Regions from separate parts of the Aneurinibacillus uraniidurans genome, predicted to be linked through region 2. Evidence: riboswitches for the same ligand, from Rfam matches in the RefSeq annotation. Region 2 holds a riboswitch; each other region holds the start of a gene.

What was found. A riboswitch is a leader RNA that binds a small molecule or an ion and turns the genes downstream of it on or off. The one in region 2 is predicted to bind S-adenosylmethionine.
Region 1: linked by a shared signal. The riboswitch ahead of PO771_RS16005 (MetQ/NlpA family ABC transporter substrate-binding protein) and the one ahead of PO771_RS17925 (trans-sulfuration enzyme family protein) in region 2 are both predicted to bind S-adenosylmethionine.
Region 3: linked by a shared signal. The riboswitch ahead of PO771_RS16315 (2,3-diketo-5-methylthiopentyl-1-phosphate enolase) and the one ahead of PO771_RS17925 (trans-sulfuration enzyme family protein) in region 2 are both predicted to bind S-adenosylmethionine.

Annotation. Positions count from the first base shown of each region.
Region 1 covers NZ_CP116902.1:3,209,985-3,218,233, reverse strand. The annotation lists gene PO771_RS16040 (MFS transporter) at 1-487, shown strand, start outside; gene rnhA (ribonuclease HI) at 527-961, shown strand; gene queG (tRNA epoxyqueuosine(34) reductase QueG) at 986-2,125, shown strand; gene PO771_RS16025 (methylated-DNA--[protein]-cysteine S-methyltransferase) at 2,190-2,726, shown strand; gene PO771_RS16020 (amidase domain-containing protein) at 2,812-3,768, shown strand; gene trmL (tRNA (uridine(34)/cytosine(34)/5-carboxymethylaminomethyluridine(34)-2'-O)-methyltransferase TrmL) at 3,845-4,309, shown strand; gene PO771_RS16010 (HAD family hydrolase) at 4,334-5,071, shown strand; SAM riboswitch class I at 5,144-5,257, shown strand; gene PO771_RS16005 (MetQ/NlpA family ABC transporter substrate-binding protein) at 5,349-6,167, shown strand; gene PO771_RS16000 (DUF3967 domain-containing protein) at 6,233-6,406, opposite strand; gene PO771_RS15995 (antibiotic biosynthesis monooxygenase family protein) at 6,540-6,848, shown strand; gene PO771_RS15990 (PrkA family serine protein kinase) at 7,030-8,249, shown strand, end outside.
Region 2 covers NZ_CP116902.1:3,581,917-3,590,165, reverse strand. The annotation lists gene hutI (imidazolonepropionase) at 1-638, shown strand, start outside; gene hutG (formimidoylglutamase) at 613-1,614, shown strand; gene PO771_RS17955 (LemA family protein) at 1,790-2,368, shown strand; gene PO771_RS17950 (TPM domain-containing protein) at 2,365-3,150, shown strand; gene PO771_RS17945 (HD-GYP domain-containing protein) at 3,280-4,344, opposite strand; gene PO771_RS17940 (amino acid permease) at 4,495-5,901, opposite strand; gene PO771_RS17935 (class F sortase) at 6,161-6,682, opposite strand; gene PO771_RS17930 (hypothetical protein) at 6,748-6,939, opposite strand; SAM riboswitch class I at 7,090-7,216, shown strand; gene PO771_RS17925 (trans-sulfuration enzyme family protein) at 7,306-8,249, shown strand, end outside.
Region 3 covers NZ_CP116902.1:3,258,720-3,266,968, forward strand. The annotation lists gene PO771_RS16300 (glutamate-1-semialdehyde 2,1-aminomutase) at 1-217, shown strand, start outside; gene PO771_RS16305 (glutamate synthase-related protein) at 729-5,213, shown strand; gene PO771_RS16310 (FUSC family protein) at 5,389-6,456, shown strand; SAM riboswitch class I at 6,524-6,646, shown strand; gene PO771_RS16315 (2,3-diketo-5-methylthiopentyl-1-phosphate enolase) at 6,738-7,931, shown strand; gene PO771_RS16320 (MtnX-like HAD-IB family phosphatase) at 7,933-8,249, shown strand, end outside.

The sequences.
Region 1 (8,249 bases), 370 kb from region 2:
CAATGTTAGCTTCCCCATTTATGCGACGGAGCTGCACATCTCAGATGGCTGGATTTCTTTGATTTTACCATCGTTTGTACTGGGGAGTCTGCTGCTGCAAGTGCCGCTTGGTATGCTGAGTGATCGGTTTGGACCGCGACCTATTTTGCGTATATGTGCGGTAATTGGCGGGCTTGTCTTTTTTATCGTGCCGTTTGTTGGCGACCATGTGTATGGTTTGATCATTTTGTTTGCGTTGGCCGGGATATTTGTTGGCTCATTTTTTGGCCTGGGACTTGCCTATGTGGCGATGTTGTTGCCGCGCACGTTGCTCGCCTCTGGAAATGTGCTTGCTTCCCTTCATTTTGACAGTGGCAGTTTGATCGGTCCAGGACTTGGCGGATTGGCGATGGAAGCGTTCGGTAGGGCATCTTTGTTCTATATGCTTGGGAGCTTCTTGTTCTTATTTGCACTGGCTGGAGTGTTTTTCCGACATCGGGCTTTTTGATATACTGAGGGGAAGAAATAGCGGAAAGCAGGGGAGACGATGAAAGAAATTATTATTTATACAGATGGCGCTTGTTCGGGGAATCCAGGGCCAGGTGGCTGGGGCGCAGTGCTGCTGTATGGCAAGCATCGCCGGGAAATGTCGGGCAGTGAAGACAATACGACGAATAATCGAATGGAACTGAAAGCGGCGGTAGAAGCACTGAAAGCTTTGACAGAGCCGTGTATCGTAAAGCTGCACAGTGATAGCGCCTATATGGTGAACTGCTTCAAGCAGGGCTGGCATAAAAACTGGGTGCGCAACGGGTGGAAAAACAGCAAGAAACAGCCTGTGGAGAATCAGGACTTATGGAAAGAACTACTTGGGCTTATGGAGACGCACCGTGTGGAGTATATTAAAGTGAAAGGTCACGCGGATAATGAGCTGAACAATCGCTGTGATGAACTGGCAACAGGAGCCATTCAGCGTCGTTAGTCTGCTTTGGTGCAAGGAGGAATTATGAACGTAGAGCAGCTCAAACAGGAAGTAATCGCCTATGCATACAGTATCGGCATTGATAAGATCGGGTTTGCGGCCGCAGACCCGTTTTTGACGTTAAAAGAGCGTTTGTATACACATCGGGAACGTGGATATGAGTCAGGCTTTGAAGAGAAAGACATTGAGAAGCGAGTCTATCCCGAGCTTAGCATGGAAGGAGCACGCTCGATTATTTCGATTGCGCTCGCCTATCCATCGCGTATGGAAGCACCGCCAAAGTCAGAGCCGGGTGCATATCGCGGTGTACTGGCACGGGTTGCCTGGGGCGAAGATTATCATAATGTACTGCGTGATCGACTAAAAAAGCTGGAGGAATTTCTTCAGGCGCACGTCCCGGGTGTGCAGACGGCCATTATGGTCGATACAGGAGCTCTGTCTGATCGAGCGGTAGCTGCACGTGCTGGACTTGGCTGGGTTGGGAAAAATACGTCACTTATTACCCATGAATTCGGTTCATGGGTGTACTTGGGTGAGATGCTGACGAATGTAGCATTTCCACCGGATACACCGATTGAGGATGAATGTGGCGATTGTACGCTTTGTATCGATTCGTGCCCGACTGGTGCGATTGTGCAGGGCGGGCAGCTCGATTCTACGCGTTGCGTTGCTTTTCTTACCCAGATAAAAGACTACATTCCAGACGAGTTCCGTACAGCCGTTGGCAACCGCTTATATGGCTGCGATACATGTCAGCAGGTATGTCCGAAAAACCGTAAAAAACATGTCAATCTACACCTAGAATTCGTCCCGGATAAGGAAGCCGCTAAGCCGCTTTTACAGCCACTTCTGTCGATTAGCAAGAAAGAGTTTACCGCTCGCTTCGGACGTTCATCGGCTGCCTGGCGTGGCAAAAAGCCGATCCAGCGCAATGCGATTTTAGCACTAGCACATTTTAAGGATGTGACGGCTGTTCCAGCACTTATACAGTTACTGCGTCGGGATGAAAGACCTGCTATTCGCGGTACAGCTGCCTGGGCACTTGGGCGAATTGGCGGAGAAGATGCAAGGGCTGCGCTAGAAATGGCGAAAAACAACGAACGGGACAACTCCGTCTACTCTGAAATCGAAAAAGCGCTTTCTAAGCTAGAAAATGTCGAATAATAATGCTGGCTTTTCGAAAGAGCTCCGATGTAAGATGGGGGGAGATGTACAAGGGAGGGATTGCGTGAAGCCGGAAATGTACTATACCGTGTATCACAGCCCCCTCGGTCCGATTACGCTGGCAGCGACACAGAAAGGTCTATGTCTGGTGGAATTCGGGGAGGGAGATTCTGTCATACTTTCGTTAAAGCGCTGGGCGAAGAAATGGCTGCGAACGGAAAGTGTGCTGCATGCCCCGGAACTATTCGTAGATGTTATCCGGCAGCTGGACGAATATTTTGCGGGTGTGCGTCGTGAATTTGACATTTCACTTGATGTGTATGGCACAGAATTTCAGAAGATTGTATGGGAACAGTTGCGCTGCATTCCATATGGGGAGACGCGCTCTTATAAGGATATTGCGCTTGCGATTAACGCCGCGAAAGCAGTGCGAGCGATTGGCGGAGCGAACAATAAGAATCCGTTGTCTATTTTTATTCCTTGTCATCGTGTGATCGGTTCCAATGGTGCGCTCGTCGGATATGGCGGCGGCCTGGATATAAAAGAAAGTTTGCTACAGTTAGAGGGCATCTTGGAGAAAACAGAAGTTGGCATGGTATAGCAATGAACAGAGAGGAGCAGCGGGCTTCTCTCTTTTTATTTCTTCGCATATACATAAGAGCAATTTATATGCGAGGAGGAAAGAGATGGCACAATGGCAAAAAACGCTCGCGCAATATTTGTCCTACCGGGCGAAGCTGCTGGTGGAGGACAGTCATGAGATTAGCGAAATTGCGCAAGTAAAGAATGCTGCTCTGCCGATAATTGAGGCATGCAACCGCCAGCGTAATCGGCTTAAGTCATACAATATGCAGCCGGTGCGAGGCAGGCTCGATGTGCTCGAATTAGGTGTGGAGCGACAGACGGTGAGAGAGGTCATCGTGCGTGTAAAAGCAAGAGAATGGTATATGTATGCCTGGGAAGATCATACGGGAGAGCAGGAGAAAGTACGAGAATCTCGTATTACGCTCATCTATCAAGATGGATGCTGGAGCGTTGCCGCCGATGAGACAGTGCGGGGTCCTCAATCTGTAGAAATCGCAGAGCGGGATCTATTATGGGCACGTGAGGAAGATGAGCGAGGAGTGGCTACTAAGCAACAACCGCAGACGTACGTATACGACAGGATTGCGGCGGTGCGGTATGCGGAGCTGTGGTGGAACAGCCACAATCCAGAATATCGTTATTTTGAGGATGATTGTACCAATTACATCTCGCAGTGTTTGCACGCAGGCGGGGTTCCTATGAAAAGTACGGGAAACCGCGCAACGGGCTGGTGGTATCGAGGGGGAGATAGTCCGGGTGCTGTGTGGAGTTATAGCTGGACTGTGGCTAACATCTTCCGCTGGATGCTTGAGCGTGGCAGCCCAATTTACACCGAGAAAAAAGAGTCGCCGTATGAGCTTACCATCGGCGATATTATTTGCTATGATTTTGAAGGGAATGGACGATGGGATCATTCGACTATTATTGTCGCGAAAGATTTTTTTGGGAACCCGCTTGTGAATGCACATACGGTAAATAGCCGCATGCGATACTGGGATTATACAGATTCAACGGCATATACGAAGAATATCAAATATTCATTCTACCATATTTTGTAGCTGATCAGGCCGCTTTGTGCGGCCGTTTTGCTTCAGGACAGAATATGGTATTATTACAGATGAGGTGACAGACGACATGGCGTTTAATATCGTGTTGCACGAGCCGCTTATTCCAGCCAATACAGGGAATATCGCGCGTACGTGCGCCGCAACGAAAACCCGGCTGCATCTGATTAAACCGCTTGGGTTCTCGACAGATGACCGCTATTTAAAGCGGGCTGGACTCGATTACTGGTATGCGGTTGATTTGACCTATTATGAGTCGTTTGACGACTTTATGGACAAGAATCCAGATTGCCGCCTGTTTTTTATCGAAACGAACGGAGCTATATACCATTCCGCAGCTGAATATCGGGATGGTGATTTTTTTGTGTTTGGGAAGGAGACGACCGGGATTCCAGTCGACATTATGGAGAAGTACCCCGGCCAGATTATCCGTATTCCGATGAGCGATGCGACGCGTTCGCTCAATTTGTCTAACACGGCAGCTGTGATTTTGTACGAAGCGCTGCGCCAGATCGGATATCCCGGTATGAGTTAATACCAGCTAAAAGGAGGAGTGGCGATGACGGAGCCGCGTGCAATTTTATTTGATTTAGATGGGACACTGCTGACGATGGATACGGAAGCGTTCGTAAAGCGATACATAGAACGTCTCGGAGCCTATACGGCGCATATTATCGAGCCGCAAAAGCTTGGCGCATCACTTTGGGAAGCGACAAAGCATGTCATGCAAGACGATGATGGCACGAAAACGAATGCTGAAGTATTCCAACAGAAGTTTCTTGATCTGACTGGATTGGCGTATGATACGGTGTGGCCAGTATTCGATCAGTTTTATGCGGATGAGTTTCCGGTATTGCAGGAAGACTGCGGCCCGCATCCATATGCCGCAAAAGTGGTGGAAGAAGCGAAGCGGCAGGGGTATCATGTTGTTGTCGCTACGAATCCGGTATTTCCAGGTGTTTCAATTATTGAACGCCTGCGCTGGGCAGGATTTGCTGCGGAAGATTTCGTGCATGTGACGGTATTTGAAGAGGCTCATTACTGCAAGCCAAATCCGAATTACTTCCGGGAGATCAGTGAATCTATCGGCATTCCACCTGAACGCTGTATTATGATCGGGAATGATATGCAGCAGGATATGGTCGCAGAAGAAGTTGGAATGCAAACTTTTTTGGTGGAAGATTATAAAATCGATCGTGGTGTACCACAGCACCGCGTTACAGCGTCAGGAATGATGAAACAGCTGTATGATATGCTTGTAAGCCAGCAGGGACCTTTCATAAAAAAGTCTGAATAATATTTTATTGAAAAAATATTTGACAAACGTTTTAAAGGGAAGTAATATAATTTTCAGTAATTAAATAAAACTCGCTTATCGAGAGCGGCGGAGGGACTGGCCCAATGAAGCCCGGCAGCGGATTTTCTTGCTTATAAGAAAATTTTGTGCCAAATCCAGCAGGATGAAATTCCTGGCAGATAAGAGATGATGAGGTTGCTAGTACCAACTCCCTCTCGGTTTTCTGCCGGCGAGGGAGTTTTTTGTACGATCAAAAAAAGAAAAGGGGTTTTTGCACATGAAGAAGTGGATTGTAATGGCAATTCTTGCGCTGGTTGTAGGCCTGCTCGCAGCATGCGGCGGTGGAGGTAACCAGCAAAAAGCAGAAACAAAGAAGATTATTGTAGGGGCAAGTGCAGTTCCGCATGCCGAGATTTTGAAAAGCGTGCAGGACAAGCTGAAAGCACAAGGCGTGGATATGGAAATCCGCGTATTTAACGACTATGTACTTCCGAATAAAGCGCTTGAAGACAAGCAAATTGATGCAAACTATTTCCAGACAACACCTTACCTCGATGATTTTAACAAAAAGCATGGTACACACATTAAAGCGTTAGACGGTATTCACCTTGAGCCGATGGGCTTATACCCTGGTAAAGAAACAGCGAAGCAACCGAAAAAAGGCGCTGTGATCGCAATTCCGAATGATGTATCCAACGGTGCACGCGCATTAAAACTGATTGAAGCACAAGGTTGGTTTAAGCTGAAAGCTGGCAAGCCACTCAACGAGCTGACACAAAAGGATATTGTAGAAAATCCGAACAACATTCAGATTAAAGAAATGGAAGCTTCTATGCTGCCGCGTGCGGTTGGTGAAGTTGATTACGCTGTAATTAATGGTAACTATGCAATGGAAGGCGGCCTAACGCCAGACAAAGCGATCGCAATGGAGAAGAAAGATTCTGAAGCAGCGAAAACATTCGCAAACATCATCGCAGTTAAAGAAGGCGATGAGAACCGTGACGAGATCAAAAAGCTGATCGCAGTGCTGAAATCCGAGGATACGAAGAAATTCATCCAAGAGAAATACAAAGGCTCCGTTATCCCGGTATTTTAATACCACACAAAAAAACGCACAGAGCATACCGTTCCATACCGGAACACCTGCTCTTGTGCGTTTTTTTATACTCGACGAAAAAGGCGGCGCCAGAAGGACGGCTGCTCTGCGGAGGCAAGAAGCATACGGGTTTCCTGTTTTTCACGCATCATTTGTGTAATGCGTTCATCACGCTCCCGAATGGTTCGTTCCAGATGGTCTTGCTCCTGTTTGCTGGATTCAGACGATTCAGCGTTCATACATACGCCTCCTTATTAAAAATAATTATCTTTATTTTACCAACTTATAAAGTGGTTTTGCACCCCTGAATTGGAATCTGTCTTCCTGATTTGGTATAGTGAAGGCGAAGTCATTTTACAGGAGGTGCTTTCTATGTATGTAGTAATGAATGTCCTGCAAGTCCCCAAAGCAATGCAAGGTCGGATGACTGAGATGTTTGGCAAGAGCGCGGAGCGAATGAAAGAAGTTCCAGGCTGTCTGGAATTCCAATTCCTTGGTAGCCTGGATATGGACAAGCAGATTGTGTATACGAAGTGGGATAGTGAACAATCATTCCGCGCTTGGACTGAGAGTGACTCCTTCCGCCGTGCACATGCGCATTCGAATGAAAATAATCCAGCGACAGGTTCACAGCTTGAAATTTATGAAGTGCTGCATGGAGCCGTATACGATAATAAATAAAAGTATGAAGAAGTCACAGGTCAACTCGCCTGTGGCTTTTTTGTTTGGACAGACAAATAACGAATGCTTGAGCCGATGCCTGTTTTTCTTAGCATGTCAGTAATGGTCACGGAATAGGATAGTAAAAACTCACCCCCCAAGACATACGTATTCTGAACGAGGAAAAGGAGAGGAGTGCCCAATGGATATCCTAAGACGGATCGCAGACTATCGCGCCCGTGAAGAACAACTGATGTGGGAAGGCACGTTCGCCGAGTATTTGGAAATCGTACGCAAAAATCCTCATGTGGCTCAAACTGCACACTCCCGGGTGTATAACATGGTTAAACATGCCGGGATTGAACATAACGAAGATGGAAGCAGAACATACAACTTTTTCAGTAAAGAGATTTATGGTTTAGATCGCGCAATCGAAAAGCTGGTAGAGGAGTATTTCCACTCGGCGGCTATGCGTCTTGATGTACGAAAGCGGATTCTGCTTCTGATGGGGCCGGTTAGTGGCGGAAAATCAACGCTTGTGACGATGTTAAAGCGCGGGTTGGAACAGTTTTCACGTACAGAGGAAGGGGCAGTGTATGCGATTAAGGGATGTCCGATGCAGGAAGATCCCCTGCACCTGGTTCCGCATGACTTGCGCCCGGATATTGAAAAAGAGCTCGGAATCAAAATAGAAGGCAATCTGTCCCCGTATAACCAGATGCGCCTCGAGACAGAATACGGCGGCCGGTTGGAGGATATGCCGATTGAACGTATTTTGTTCTCGGAGGCAAAACGCAAGGGGATTGGAACATTTAGTCCGTCTGATCCAAAATCCCAGGATATCGCGGATTTAACCGGAAGCATTGACTTTTCAACGATTACGAAATACGGTTCGGAGTCCGATCCGCGTGCGTATCGTTTTGATGGAGAGTTGAACAAGGCAAACCGCGGCTTGATGGAGTTCCAGGAAATGCTGAAGTGTGATGAGAAATTCCTCTGGAACTTACTTTCTCTGACACAGGAAGGCAACTTCAAAGCTGGTCGCTTCGCCCTTATTTCGGCAGATGAATTGATTGTGGCTCATACGAATGAATCGGAGTACAAAACGTTCATCTCTAATAAGAAAAACGAGGCATTACAGTCCCGGATTATCGTCATGCGTGTACCGTATAACTTGCGTGTATCAGATGAAGAGAAAATTTACGATAAGCTTATTAAGCAGAGCGATCTTGGTCATGTACACATCGCACCGCATGCGCTCCGAGCTGCAGCCATCTTCTCCATTATGACTCGTCTAAAAGATTCTAAAAAGCAGGGAGTCGATTTGTTGAAGAAGCTCCGTCTTTATGACGGAGGGGCCGTTGAAGGATTTAAAGAATCGGATATTAAAGAGCTGCAGAACGAATTTATTGATGAAGGAAT
Region 2 (8,249 bases):
CCCAGTTTAATGATGTATTTTGTGAACACGGTGTGTTTACACCGGAACAGTCCGAGAGAATTTTGCGCGCAGGGATGGAACATGGCCTGCTTCCGAAAATTCACGCGGATGAGATTGAACCGTATCAGGGGGCGGAACTGGCTGCGCGTCTGGGAGCTGTGTCGGCCGATCACCTTTTGCGGGCATCGGATGAAGGAATCCGGCAGATGGCGGAAAAAGGAGTCGTTGCGGTCTTGCTGCCAGGCACAGCCTTCTTTTTGAAGGCAGAGGCTGCCAATGGCCGGAAAATGATTGACGCTGGCGTAGCTGTTGCCTTGTCTACAGACCGGAATCCTGGTTCTTCTCCGAGTGAATCGATGCCGTTCATCATGAATCTCGGCTGTCTAACGATGGGAATGACACCTGCTGAGGTACTCGTTGCCGCTACCATTAATGCGGCGCATGCGATTAAACAGGCGCACCGGGTAGGAAGCCTCGAAAAAGGAAAAGCAGCGGATCTCGTCGTATTTGACGCACCAAACTATTCGTATATGCAGTATAACTACGGCGTGAATCTTGTAGATACTGTGATTAAAGCAGGGAAGATTGTGGTGCAGAAAGGGAGTTTGACGCATGAAGTATCCGTATCCCCAGCTTAAGCCGCCTTCGTTTCGCTGGTCCGCCGCACAAGGAACGGAACCAAAAGTAAACGAATGGATTCGTACTCTCTCTAGTGAGGAACAAACAGTGGATTTTAGCTCCGTGGATGTAACCATCCTCGGGGTTCCGCTGTCCCGTTCATCCATTAGCGCATCAGCGGCGAGTGAAAACCCGGAGGCGATGCGTCAGGCATGGAAAGCATTTAATCCATACCATCTTGAATATGATATCGATTTAACTCCGTTGCATGTTTTGGATTTAGGAGACGTGCGCCAGCATGTAACCGATATTCCTCTTTCTCATCAGTGGATCACAGACGCTATGGTTTCGATGCGCCAGCATCATGCGCATGCACTTCCTATTATGCTGGGAGGAGATCATTCGATTACGGCGATGCTTGTGAAAGGCTGGAAACAGGCTCATCCAGAGCAGCGTATTGGAATTTTGCAGTTGGATACTCATTTTGATTTACGCAGTCTTGAAGATAACGGTCCAAGCAATGGAACGCCAATTCGTAATTTGATCGAAAGCGGTACGATTCTTGGTGAGGACGTGTGGAATGTAGGGCTGCACGGCTTTTATAATGCGAAATCATTAAAAGAATATGCAGACAAAAAAGGTGTTCAGTATGTCACCCTGCGTCAGGTGAGAGAGAAGGGCATTGTTTCTACGATTCAAGCTGCATTGGATGATCTGAGTGGAAAAGTCGATGTCATTTATCTCACGGTCGATATGGACGTACTGGATATCGCTTATGCGCCGGGGGTTCCGGCTGCCACTCCTGGTGGAATGCGTACGGATGAGTTGTTTGAAGCGGTTTACCTGGCTGGAAGCCATCCGCTTGTTCAGGCGATGGATATTGTCTGCCTTGATCCGTATCGTGATGTAGCTCAGGTTACGGTGAAGGCAGGGGTTCATGTAATGCTTACCTTTTTGACAGGGTTTATGCAGCGAAAAGCACAGTATCGAAAGTGAGTGCTGCAGCGTATCGGGAGCAACCTTTACTTTATCTTGAAGTTTTGTTATGGCGTTCATTGCCTCCTATTCGGAAACGGATCGGAGGCTTTTTCATGTTATATACGTAGGTAGGAAAGAATAAACCTTAGAAGGGAACGGGTGAAGAAGAAAAAAGCAGGAGTGAGATTTGAACATGAAAAAAACAAGCTGGGGCTTTATCGCAGTAATTGTTGGGATCATTCTCGTTCTGGGCATGATCTTTGCGGGCAAATACAACAGCTTCGTCAATGCAGAAGAGAGTGTCAATCAGAGCGCGGCTCAGATCGACAACCAGCTACAGCGCCGGGCCGATCTGATCCCGAATCTCGTGAATACGGTGAAGGGCTATAGTATTCATGAAAAAGATGTACTTACCCAAATTGCCAATGCTCGCGCCAAATTAGCGGGGGCCCAGACGAAAACAGATCAGGCAAATGCAGATGCAGAACTAAGCGGTGCACTAAGCCGCTTGCTGGTTATTTCGGAGAACTATCCAGAACTGAAGGCGGACAAACAATTTACGCAGTTGATGGATGAACTAGCGGGTACAGAGAATCGCATCGCGACGGCACGCATGGATTACAACAAGCAGGTGGAAACGTTTAATAAGGAAATTAAGCGGTTCCCCGGCAGTATCATTGCCTCGATGGGTGGATTTAAAGCGAAAGACTACTTTAAAGCAGAGGAGCGCGCGAAACAGGCACCGCAGGTTAACTTTGGTGAAACAAAATGATTCGGCAGCTAGCATTTCTGCTTATTGTATGCGGATTAGCCTTATTTACAAGGATTGATGGATATGTGCAGGCACAGGTCAATCCGGCTGACATTCCGGCTGTACGTGGAGACGTGTATGTGCAGGACACGGCAGGGGTGCTGACACCGGAGCAGCGGGCACAGTTGATCAACTTGGGTAGGGAACTCGAACAAAAGACAGGAAGTGCTCAGCTCGCTGTTCTAACTGTACCGACAACGCATGGAGCTGCGCCTGAAGAATATGCAACAGCGGCCTTTCGTAAGTTTGGCCTGGGAGATCCGAAGAAAAATAACGGGGTGCTGTTGTTTCTCGCCACACAGGACCGGAAAATTCGAGTAGAAGTTGGGTATGGATTGGAAGGAACGCTTCCAGATGGAAAAGTCGGGCGCATTCTTGATACGTATGCCATTCCATATTTGAAAAACAATCAGATGGATATTGCGATTCTTACCACCTATAAGGTGCTGGCAAATGAAATCGCAGCAGAGTATGGCGTCGATGGTGCAAAGCCAATGCCAAATGAACCGAGTGAGCAGAGACAAGTACAGGAGTTATCGTGGTGGAGTAGTTTGCCCTGGGGAATCAAGCTTGTCATTGGGATTGGCGTAGCGATGCTGCTGTTTCTTGATTTCAAATATTTTGGCGGTGCGATTACGTATGGCCTGTTGTCAATGTTTCGTGGACGCGGGGGCGGAGGTGGTGGAAGCGCTGGTGGACGAGGAGGCTCATCCGGAGGTGGAGGTGCCGGGCGTGGATGGTAATAAGAAATAAGAAGAGGGTATTCCAAAAGTAATGTTGGAATACCCTCTTCTTATTTCTGGGCAAATCGTGATGTAATTGATAATATAAATGCAATATTTTTACAAATTATAACAAATGTGTAGGGAGAGTTATATGATTTCAGCAATCTCCAGGTTCCTTCGTTGACGTAAATCTACGTATCCTGTATCAGTTTGAATTAGTGGGCGATCCGGTTCATCTGGAGGAATAAATACAACCTTGCCGCACGTTTTATCCGTTAACACAACGGAATACCCCGCATAACCAGAGAGCATAAATTGTACAAATGGAACTACAATATTTGCGTTTAGTTGGTTTTTGAACGAAGATTCCAATAATTCTCGAACGGCCTGATACGGGGAAATCCGCCGATTGTAGTATCGATCAGAACAGAGCGCATCGTATGTATCAGCAACAGCAACGATTTGAGCATAGAAAGGAATTTCATCGCCTCTCCGTCCTTCGGGATATCCAGATCCATCGAGGCGTTCGTGATGATAATGGGCAACCTCACGAAGGTGCCGTTCGATTCCTTCGATATTGCATAAAATTTTATAGCCCAATAAGCTATGCTGCTTCATTTGCTTGAACTCTTCATTTGTCAAACGAGCCTTTTTTTGCAAAATATTCACTGGGATTTTGATCTTACCGACATCATGCAGCAGTCCGCATTGACCAAGTGTCCAAATTTCTTCGAGTGATAGATTGAGTAATTTTCCAATCACACCACACAATAGGCTTACGTTCAAACTATGTCGATAGGTGTAATCATCGTGACCCTTTATTTTATGGAGAGTGTGCAGTACCGAGGTATGCTCAAGCACCGATTCTAACATGTTCGAATACCCATTTAAATAAGACTGTAAGGAGATGTCTTTGTTTTCTGCTATTTCTGTAAACAAATTTTTAATTTGATCGAGGTTTTGAACGTACATCTCTGTAAAAGCTTTATCTTCCTGGCTCCAAAGCGTACGAACTTGACTGACGACCTCAATGGCAATGTTTTTTTGTTCTTCTTCAACATAAATGCTATCAATATCTAGGTTGATGAGCCGAATGATATCCGATGTGGTGAGTCTTTTTCCTTTTTCTAGTAATATTTTATCGTTATTTGTGTACACATTTTCGGCTAGTACCTCATTTTTTAGTGAATAGGATAATTTTTTGCGAATCATAGTTATGAATCCCCTCCCTCACACCTTATATATCTATCTTGTATATATTTTACTATAAATGAATAAAAATGGATATGTATTAACTGTGAATTTATGATGATAATAAGGCAATAAAAAATCCAGAGGAGCTTGTCCTCTGGATTGGAAGGATTATTTATCTTGAGCCGGATCTACCCCATCGATCAGGGCTGGTTCCGGGGCTGAATGTTTCTTGCCGGTGATAAAATAAGAAAGTACTACAAATGCTGCAAGCAATAAAGTCAGGTACAGCTGTGAACGTACAGATTCGATGAAGGCCATGGAAATGAGAATGCCGACAACAGCGACAATTACCACGTAAGTCAGATATGGGAACATCCACATTTTCATTTTCAGTTTTTCTGGATTTTCACGTTCTGTTTGGCGGCGTAGACGAAGCTGAGAGATTGCAATAGCTAAGTATACAAGCAGCGCAATCGCACCTGATGAGTTTACAAGGAACAGGAACAGCTTGCCTGGTGACACAAAACTGAAGATCGCACAGATGTAGGCAGCGACTGTGCTGGCAAATACAGCAAGAACCGGAACACCATGCTTGTTCAATTTAAGGAGTGCACGTGGAGCATCTCCACGTTTCGCCAGAGCGTACAGCATACGTGAGTTCGAATACAGTGCTGAGTTCAGGCAGGATAGTACAGATGTTAGAACAACGACGTTCATGATTTGAGCGCCCGCCTTAATTCCTACCATATCGAGCATCGTTACGTATGGGCTTTTCAGCAATTCAGTTGAGTCCCACGGAAGCAGGAACGCAAGGATGGTAACAGAACCGATATAGAATAATAGAACACGCCAGACAACGCTTTTAATTGCAACGACAACGGCTTTTTCAGGGTTTTCGGACTCGCCTGCCGCGATGGCAGCGATTTCAGCTCCGAAGTATGAGAAGACAACCGTTACGATCCCAACAAAGATCGAACTAGTTCCAAGTGGCATGAAGCCGCCGTGTCCTGTGAAGTTCGACATACCAGGAGAGTGAACGCCTGGGAAAAAACCAAGAATAATGGTAAGGCCAATGCCCATGAATGCGATGATAGCAACAACTTTAATCATGGAGAACCAGTATTCGAATTCACCAAATGATTTAACAGAAAAAATATTTGTAAGCGTTAGCAAGAATGTGAGAATTAGACTCCAGGCCCAGATCGGTATAGCTGGGAACCAGCCGTGTACGATTGCGCCACCCGCGGTTGCTTCAATTGCGATGGTAATAACCCAGAAGAACCAGTACAGCCATCCGATTGTATAGCCAGCCCACGGTCCGATTGCCAGTCGTGCGTATGTGGCGAATGAACCACTGTCCGGGTTTACGAGCGCCATTTCTCCAAGCATGCGCATAAGCAGTACTACAAGCAAACCGGCAACAGCATAAGAAAGAACTGCACCAGGACCTGTTGAGTTAAGAACAGCACCACTACCAACGAAAAGACCGGCACCAATAATGCCCCCGATGGAGATCATCGTAATATGTCTTGTCTTAAGCTGCTTTTGAAGTTGAGCTTGTTGTGTTTTCTCCATATCCATCCTCCTATTTGTTTATACTTTTTACAAAACTGTGTCTGTATTATGTGTAATATGCAAGGGTCATGCCAATAAATAAATGTTAAAAATAATAGAAAAATAGGGACTTTTGTCGAAAATACAATTCATTTGTGCATAAATTTTAATGCAAAAATGAATCAATGCTGATTTTGTGTGAAAATATCCCATAAAAAAATCCCGGCTCAGGGCCAGGTTCGGATGATTATTTATATTGGTTACAAAAGGAGTGGAGAAGTTACGGGGAAATTTCAGCAAACACAACAAGACGTTGGGTATGTTCACGTGTTTTTTTATTAAATTTACCACTACAAGTAATTAAATTTAATTGAGCGTTGGATGAGGGCCCGAATATTCTTTCTAAAGGTGCTTTTTTGGTCATAAATGATTCTACATTTTTAACAGTAAAAACAAGCTTGTCATTTTTCCTGTTGTATAAAAAAATTTTATCACCACGTTTTAATTCCCTTAGGCGATAAAATATAGCCGGTCCTGTATAGTGGTCGAAGTGTCCCGCAATCACAGCATTGCCTGGTTCACCTGGCTTTGTCCAAGGCGTGAGAATGCCTACTTTTTCAAAGGAAGGTGGGACCCCCATTTGTCCATTTGCCAGTACGGAGACAGGTTCTACAGCAGCTTTAAGTTTAATCTGAGGTATTTCGATACGAACGGGTACAAATGCTTTTGAAGTATGGGCGTCAATCGTTGAGCAAGGAAAGAAAAAAATAGCGATCAAGAGAAGACAGGTTAGGATTCTCATGTTATTTTCCCCTCTGAATTAATAGTGCACAGTACAAAAAAGGGGGAAGCCCCCCTTTTTTTTGTTTATTCGCTTGCGCCGCCATAGCCTGTCTTAGGCAGTCCCTTAATATGCATTTTTCCATGATGCTTAGCATGCACCTTTTTATGGTGATGGTGATGTTTTGCTTTGTGCGTTGTATCAGGAGTAGCGGCGAAGGCTGGGAGCGTAAAACCGGCAACACATGCTGCTAATGTAAATGCGATTACCTTTTTCATGAATGTCACCTCAATAAATTTGTAATGTGCGTTACACCTATTAAGCTTCCCTGATGGTGAAAATCTATTTTGTTAATGTTACCCATGAAAATGCGGTTTACAAATGAACATTTTTGATTTATGATTGCTGATAATTGAAAAAATTGAATTCTCTTATCCAGAGAGGCGGAGGGACTGGCCCGATGATGCCCGGCAACCATCACATGAATGGTCTGTATAGACAATTGTGTGAACGGTGCTAATTCCTGTAGAACATACGTGTTCTAACAGATGAGAGGTAGCAGACGAGCGGACCGCTGCATCCAACACCCTTCCATCTGTGAAGGGTGTTTTTTTGTGGACTTTATTATAGAGGGGAGCAGGAACATGCATATTGAAACAGAGTTAGTGCGAGCAGGTATCGGAAGAGATCCGCAGACAGGGGCGGTTAGCCCACCGATTTATCAGGTGGCGACATTTGCTCATCCAAAGCTTGGGGAGAGCACAGGATATGATTATTCCCGAACGGCCAATCCGACCCGAACTGTTCTGGAGGATGCAGCGGCCAGATTGGAGAAGGGGGCAGTTGCTTCGGCGTTTGCTTCCGGTATGGCAGCGGTAACGGCTGTGCTACATCTGTTTGCGCCGGGTGATCATTTGATCGTAACGGAAGATTTGTACGGGGGTACGTATCGTGTGCTTCGAGAAGTGCTGAATGTGTATGGGGTGCAGGCGAGCTTTGTTGATACGAGTAACCTGAAAGAGGTTGAGGCAGCTATTCAGTCAGACACAAAAGGGATTTTTATTGAAACCCCAACCAATCCATTGATGAAAATAAGTGATATTCCCTGTGTAGTCGCGCTGGCGAAGGCACACGGGTTGTTAACGATTGTAGACAATACATTTATGACGCCGTATTTACAGAAACCGCTTGAGCTTGGTGCAGACATTGTCATTCACAGCGCTTCTAAATATCTTGGTGGACATAATGATGTGATTGCTGGTCTGGTCGTGACGAAGGATGAGAAGTTAGGTGAGCGAATTAGATTCATTCAGAATGCGATAGGAGCCATTCTTGGTCCGCAGGATTCATGGCTGTTGCTGCGCGGATTGAAAACGCTGGCGCTGCGCATGGAGCGGCAGCAGTATAATGCACAGGTGATTGCCGAGTGGCTTTGTAAACAACCGCAGATCGAGGCCGTGTATTATCCGGGGCTTGAAAATCATGAGGGGTATGAAGTGAACCGGAAGCAGGCATCCGGTGCAGGCGGCATGCTGTCGTTTACAGTGAAGGAAGAGGAACTTGTTTCATACTTGCTGGAAAATCTGAA
Region 3 (8,249 bases), 320 kb from region 2:
TATGTACTTCACCGATCAACCAGTAAAAAATTACGAAGACGCCCTCGCTGCTGATGGAGAAGCATTCGCTCGTTTCTTCCGTGCTATTCTCGAAGAAGGCATTTGCCTAGCTCCTTCGAAGTATGAAGCATGGTTTATTACAACAGCTCATACAGAAAACGACATTATTCATACTATAGAAGCAGCAAGAAAATCATTTATAAAAATGCAAAAATAATAGTAAATATACAAATGATTCACCAGTAAAAGGGCGCTAATGCAATAGCGCCCTTTTATATTGGTACAAATATTCCAGGGAAACCTTTTCAATGTTATGCAATATGACATTCAGTATTTCCCGATGTTTGCGCATACAAAAGAATGAAAAATGTAATTTTACATACGAACATTAATTAAATATTATAAAATAATGTTCGTATAAATCGATTAGCACTGTATATTCTAATTTTTTAATTAATTCAAATTTGACTTAAATAAATCGCTTTCATGTGAATATTTAATCATTTTCTATATTGTAGCGTTCGTCATTTCGTGATATTCTATAAATACTTTTCCGACAGTTCAGTTTACTTTCACTTTGTCGAATTGATTCGGAAGTTTGGTTTTCGTACACGAAACGGCATGGATATAAATAGAAAACAGCCGTGAATTTACCTCGATTCCGATACGGACAGCGAGAGATTTATTGTTTATTTAGGAGGTGAAGGTCAGTTTAGCTGACCGAAACGATGAAGAGAGCAGATTTCGGTAATTTTCGCAATCATCTGGCTGAAGAACATGATAGCTGTGGGATTGTCGCCATTATTGAGAAGAACGGACAACCGCATCGTGATAATATTTCTAAGATCATCGATGCGCTAATTAAGATGGAACACCGTTCCGGTTTTATCGACGGTGAAGGTGATGGTTGCGGGATTGTCGGTGATATCCCACGCCAGTTGTGGGCGAAGAAGCTTGCCGCTGCCGACAAATCAGCCGAGTTAGCTTACTCTTCTTCCTTTGCTGTAGGTCATATCTTCATTCCGACTACAGGACATAATGTAGAAGACGTGAAAGCAGGCATTCGTGCCATGTTTGCATCTGCTTCGCTTACCATCGAACTTGAACAAGTGAGTGCAGTGAACAGCCATGTACTTGGCAAGAATGGTCGAGCAGACGAACCTGTATTCTGGCAGATCGCATGCCAATACACAGGAGCAAATAAAATCGAAAACGAACTGTTTGAGCTGCTCATCACGATTGAAGAAACCTACAACGTACATGTTGCTTCCTTAAGCAACTACTCAGCTTCCTATAAAGTCATGGGAGCAGCAAACATTTTGCCAGAATATTTCCAAGATATTCAACAGCCAGAGTTTGCTTCTTCTGTTACGATCGGACATAATCGCTACTCTACCAATACATTATCTAACTTCTTCCGTGTGCAGCCATTTACAATTCTCGGCCATAACGGAGAAATCAATACGATCCGCAAACTTGAAAATGAAGCAGAAATGCTTGGCGTTAGCCTCGTAGAAAGCGGAAGTGATTCACAAAACATGAACCGTACTGTAGAATCACTCATTCACCGCTATGGTCTTTCCTTATTCGAGGCGATGGAAATGATCTTCCCGCCAATTATTAATGAAATGAAAAACCTGCGTCCAGAACTGCAGGATTTATATGTATACTACCGTCAGACATGGGGGCATTATGCACAAGGCCCAGCTGGAATCATCTCCCGCTACGGCAATGAATGTATTTTCAGTGTCGATGCACTCGGACTGCGTCCAGTATGGATGGTTGAAAGCGAAACATCCTTATATTTCTCTTCTGAACAGGGCGTAATCCCGGTTTATGAAATGGTAAGTGAACCAAAAGCGCTGGCTCCGGGTGAGAAAGTCGGCATACAACTGAATCCAGGACAGCCGATTACCGTTCTCTCTCACAGCGATGTACAAAATAGCATTCTAGAACGATCCGGGAAACGCGCAGATTTTACAGGCTTCCGCGCACAACTTTCATTCCCGAAAATAGCTAAAGCAAAGGCACCATTTGATGTTCTTGAATCTGTAAACAATCAACAGTATGCAGCATTTGGTTGGGAGCGCGAGCACATTCAACTCGCTGAACAAATGTCTACTAACGGTGCCGAACCCATTCGTTCTCTCGGTCATGATGCACCGCTTGCAGCCATTTCTAGTGCACGTCAGAATCTGGCTGACTTCATTAAAGAGAGTGTAGCAGTCGTTACCAATCCAGCGATTGACCGTGAACGTGAGATTGAGCATTTCTCGACACGTATGGTACTTGGTGGACGTCCTGATCTGTTCCCGCAAAACGGAACGCTCACTGCCAGCATTGAAGTTCCATCTCCGCTCCTGCTTGAAGGTACAGAAATGCAAGAACTTGCTGATAAGCTGAATACCGTTTCTGTTGAACAATTAATGGAACATTTCGGTGACCATGAGCATATCCTTCCAGTGTTTTTCACAGCAGGCGAAACAATTCCGCAAGCACTCGACCGGATTGCAACCAGTGCGATACAATCCGCACAAATGGGCGCTCGTGTCATTTTACTTGATGATAGTGCTTCTCATCAGGATGAACAGTATTGGATTGATCCACATCTGGTCATCTCCAAAGTAGATCAGGCACTCAAAACAGCTCCATCCACATCTGGCAATTTACGTCGTCAGGTAAGTCTTGTACTTCGTTCTGCTGCGATTCGCAATCTGCATGACCTTGCAATTGCATTTGGTCTAGGAGCTGATGCGGTATCTCCGTACCTCCTGTTTACTGTTGCATATGCAAAAGGAGAAGTACAAGCGGTAGAGAATCTGTATAGCACGCTGACGAAAGGTCTTGAAAAAGTTATTTCAACGATCGGAATTCATGAACTTCGTGGCTATGCCCGCCTGTTCTCCTCCATCGGTCTGCATACAGAAGTGGCGGACGTACTAGGTATCGTAAACTTCTGCGGCAGCAATACATCCGGTACATCATTTGCCGACCTGGAAGCAGACAGCAAAGCACGTTACGAAGAATTCGGCACAGACGAGGCACGACCAGCGAAGGTTTTCCATATGTGGCCGCGCGTCTGGAAATCAATCGGGGAAGTAGCATCCGGTAGCCTTCCATACCGCGAATTCGCTGATAAATTGATCGAGCTGGAAAAAGAAAATCCGCTCTCGATTCGTCATTTAGCCGACTTTGCTATAGAAAAAGCAGAAAAATCCGTCGACTCAACAACGGTAGATACTACGATCGGTGAACACAGTCTGCCGTTCCTCATCTCTTCGATGTCGTTCGGTTCACAAAACGAAACGGCATTCCGCGCTTATGCCGAAGCAGCTGACCAATTAAATATGATCAGCCTCAACGGTGAGGGCGGTGAAATTAAAGATATGCTGGGCAAATATCCACGAACACGCGGACAACAGATTGCATCCGGACGCTTCGGGGTAAACGTCGAGCTTGCTAACTCGACCAACTTGCTTGAGATCAAAATCGGTCAAGGGGCAAAACCAGGTGAAGGCGGTCACTTACCGGGCAGAAAAGTAACAGCAAAAGTTGCCGCAGCTCGTAACGCTACACTCGGTTCTGACTTGATCTCTCCGTCGAATAACCACGATATTTATTCGATCGAAGATCTGGCACAAATTGTAACTGAATTAAAAACAGCGAACCACCAGGCTAAAGTCTGTATCAAAGTACCGATTGTACCAAACATCGGAACCATCGCAGTCGGCGTTGCCAAAGCAGGTGCAGACTACATCACACTCAGCGGATTCGATGGTGGTACCGGGGCAGCCCGTGTCCACGCCATTCAACACGTAGGTCTGCCGGTTGAGATCGGCGTAAAAGCAGCACATACTGCTCTGATCGAAGCCGGATTACGCGATCAAGTAGAACTGTGGGCAGATGGCGGTGTGAAAGGTGCACACGATGTAGCAAAACTGATCTTACTCGGTGCCAACCGCGTTGGCTTCGGTACACTGGCTATGCTGGCTGTTGGCTGTACAACATGCCGCGGTTGTCACCTCGATACTTGTCATGTCGGGATCGCAACACAGATCGAGTCCGTAGAAGAAGCGCAAGAGCACGGCCTGCGTCGATTCGTACCGCGTGTATTTGACGTAGCAGTCGGAAATCTGAAACGCCTATTTACATCAATTGGTGAAGAACTTTGTGCGATTACAGCTGAACTTGGCTTCGACCGTGTACAGGATATGGTTGGTCGTGCAGATATGCTGGTACAAACTCATGGTCTGGCGCAGATGGACCTGTCCGCTATGCTGACAAGCGCTCCATTCGCTCCTGCTGAACCAATTGAAGCTCGTGTACTCGTTGCGCCGAATGGTGAAATTATCGAAGAAGAGGACAGCTACGCCTCACCAAATGCACCGATCAACGAGACGTTCACAAACGTATTAAGTGATCAGCGTGTGCTCGGAAGCCGTTATTCCGGTGCCCGTGTCAAACCATACCTGGATGGCAGCTATGTAAATCTGCCGGAAGTCTCGCTCACATTTGCAAATGGCTGTGTACCAGGCAATGGTCTCGCAGCTTTCAATGCAGAAGGTGTATCCATCCGCGTACAGGGCGGTGCACAAGATGGCGTCGGTAAAACTGGATTCGGTGGACGTGTGGCGATTATGAAATCACCAAATACACGCGGCGAATTCATCAACGGCTCCGTGGGCAAAAGCTTCTGCTATGGCGCACAAAAAGGTTTGTACATTGTACAGGGTAACGCAGATGCACGCGCCTGCATTCGTCTCTCTGGAGCCGATGTCATTATCGGTGGAGAATTAAAACAACCATTAAATGATGCAGCTGGCGGTATTGGCGCACGCGCCAATATCAAAGGTTTTGCGTTTGAATATATGACCAATGGCCGCGCACTCGTAATGGGTGATCCAGGTCCATGGATGTGCTCTGGTATGACTGGCGGTACTGTATACCTTCGCATCCAGCCAGAATTAGGCCTCGACGAAGCAGCCATTAAACGTCGTCTGGCTAAAGCGGCTAAAGTAACGATCCAGCCGCTGAATGCAAAAGGCCAAGAAGACGTAGCTTACTTGCTTGGCGAATATATCGCAGAGCTTGAAGCAAGCGGACAGCCAGAAAAAGCAGCAGACATCGCACGCCTGCTTGCAAATGCAAGCGAGCACTTTATGATGCTGACGCCAGTGAAAGAACAGGCTGATCCATCGATTGCTACTGAATAATTGTGTTTCCTTTTCACCTGCACAGCTCCCAACTTGCAGTGTGAGTTACCACCTTTACCGGCAGCCGCTCTCTCCCAGGAGCGGTTGCCTTTGTTTTTTCATCTAAATAAACTCCTTACTTCTATCCATATTTCGTGGTACTATACATTATTAGACAACTATATAGGGAGGATCTATGCGAGTCGGAGCCCGTATTATCAAAACAGCCATTGCCCTCATCGTCGCTCTGTTCGTCTGCAACTGGTTCGAACTAAAGCCACCAGCCCTTGCTGCAATTGCTGCTACGCTCAGTATTCAGCCGACACTGTACCGCACCTGGAAGCAATTACGTGAACAGTTAGAAGCAAATGCAATCGGAGCTGTGCTCGGTGTGGCTGCTGCGTATTATCTAGGGTCAGAACCGATCATTGTCGGTGTCGTCGTCATGATCGTCATTCTGATTAATTTACGCTTAAAACTCGAAGAGAGTCTTGTTCTTAGTATCGTAACGGTTGTATCTGTTATGGAGACACAGACAGGCAACGATTTGATGTTTGCCTGGAACCGTTTTTCTCTAACTGTCATCGGGATTTTCTCTGCGGCACTCGTGAATGCCGTATTCTTGCCACCTCGCTATGAGAAGCGCCTGCTTGACGAGGTAACAAAACTAAGTGAGAAATTCTCCTTGCTTATGCGAACACTGATCCATAATGAAATGGAAGAAAAAGCGTTCCGGACGGAAAAAATCAAGATTAAAACAGGATTTAAAAGCGTAGAAACACTATATGACTTATACACAGAAGAAGTAACTCGCTTCCGCAAAGTTACATATTCTAGCAGCAAAAAACTGGTCATATTCCGACAGATGCTGGTCGTACTCTATAAGGAAATGGATATGCTTCGCACCTTTGAACGGCATATTTATTCTTCCTTCGAGACGGATCATCATTTGTTCCCACTCATCCAGAAACAGATTGAAGAATTAACTACGTATCACCAGGACATTCTCATGCTGTATGAGGGAGTACTCAAGCCGCGTGATACCGGTCAGATGCCAGAGCCCATTTATGAAGAAAACCAACGTCTCCTGCATGAATTCATGTCCCTCTATCCAAAAGTTAAACATACACCTGAGGAAGAAGATGACGGACACTGGCTCCATTTGTTCCCGGTCGTATCCGAGATGCTCGAGTATGCCAATCAACTCGAACATTTAAACAAGCTTGTATACGCGTATCACACACATACCGGGGAAGAAAATTAAAAAAGATAGTTGACACATTATTCTTTACCACTTAGAATTTGAAATATAATTTCAAATCGTACGAAAACGCTTATCGCGAGAAGGCTGAGGGACTGGCCCTATGACGCCCGGCAACCTGCCAGCTCACCATTCTTGGTGAAAAGGAAAGGTGCTAATTCCTACAGAATGAGTTCATTCTGAAAGATAAGATTGACGCCTTATTTTGTATGTTAGCGCCCTCTTTCTTTCTGAAGGAGGGCGTTTTTTGTATACCATTCCGTGAGAAAGGCTGGTTATAAACTATGAGTGAATTCATTACGGTAACGTATCAGACAGAAGGTAAAGATTTATATAAAAAAGCACAGGGCATCGCGGTCGGTATGACGGTCGGCAGCTGGACTGATCTCCCACTTGCCCGCCAGGAACTGCTCGCACCCTATCTTGGAAGTGTAGCGGATGTTCAGATTGAGCGCGAAGTAAATGGCATCCAGCAAGGAACAATTGCGATCAATTATCCGGCTGGCAACATTACAGCCGATATTCCGGCTCTGCTCACAACCGTGTTCGGCAAACTGTCGATGGATGGAAAAATCAAACTGCTCGATATTGAATTCCCACCTTCCCTGCTTGCTCAATTTCCTGGACCAAAATTCGGCATTACAGGCATCCGAGAGAAACTTGGTGTGTACGATCGTCCACTTCTGATGAGCATCTTTAAATCATGTCTCGGCCTACCGCTTGAAGACCTGGAAACACAGTTCGCCGCGCAAATTGAAGGTGGAGTGGATCTTGTCAAAGACGACGAAATCTTTTTTGTTGATGATCGCGCTCCGCTAAAAGAACGTCTGGCTGCTTATAACCGAATCATCGAACAGGCTGGACGCCCTGTGCTGTACGCAGCCAATCTGACTGGTCCAGTACATGAAATTGTTGACCGTGCCAAATATGCGATTGAGAACGGAGCAAACTGCCTGCTGCTGAATGTGCTGCCATATGGCTTCGAAATTTTGCATCGTCTTGCTGCTGACCCGGATATTACCGTGCCGCTGATGGCGCATCCATCACTTGCAGGTGCTTTCTATCAAGCAGCGGACTACGGCATCGCCTCTCCGCTCCTGCTTGGTAAGCTAAACCGTCTTGCAGGTGCAGACTTCATTCTATATCCATCTCCGTATGGCTCGGTAGCACTCGAACGTGAAGAAGCACTGGCTATCGCTGACCACGCCCGGACTAAACAAAGCGCAGGTGCTCCGGCCTTCCCGGTTCCATCTGCTGGCATTCACCCGGGTCTTGTGCCGCAACTATATGAAGATTTCGGCACAGATGTCATCATTAATGCAGGCGGCGGTGTACATGGTCATCCGAATGGAGCGGCTGACGGTGGTCGAGCGTTCCGTGCTGCCATCGACGCAGTCGTAAATGGGCAGACATTGCGAGAAGCAGCTGCAAATAACGCTCCGCTTGCAGTTGCGCTCGATAAGTGGGGTGGCGCATAACATGAGTAAAAAAATTGTGATCTTTTGCGACTTTGACGGCACGATTACTGAGAAAGACAACATTATTGATATCATGGCTGAATTCGCTCCGCCAGAATGGAAAAGTATCGTAGATGATATGTTTGCTAAAAAACAAAGTCTGCGTGCTGGCGTCCATGCGCTTTTCGCTCTGATCTCCAGTGAGAAGCGTCAGGAGATGACTGACTTCGTATTACAGCGCGCCGTCGTTCGACCTGGTTTCGGAGAATTCGTCGACTTCTGTCATACGCATGAAATCGAACTGCTTGTGACAAGCAACGGCATCGACTTCTTCATTGA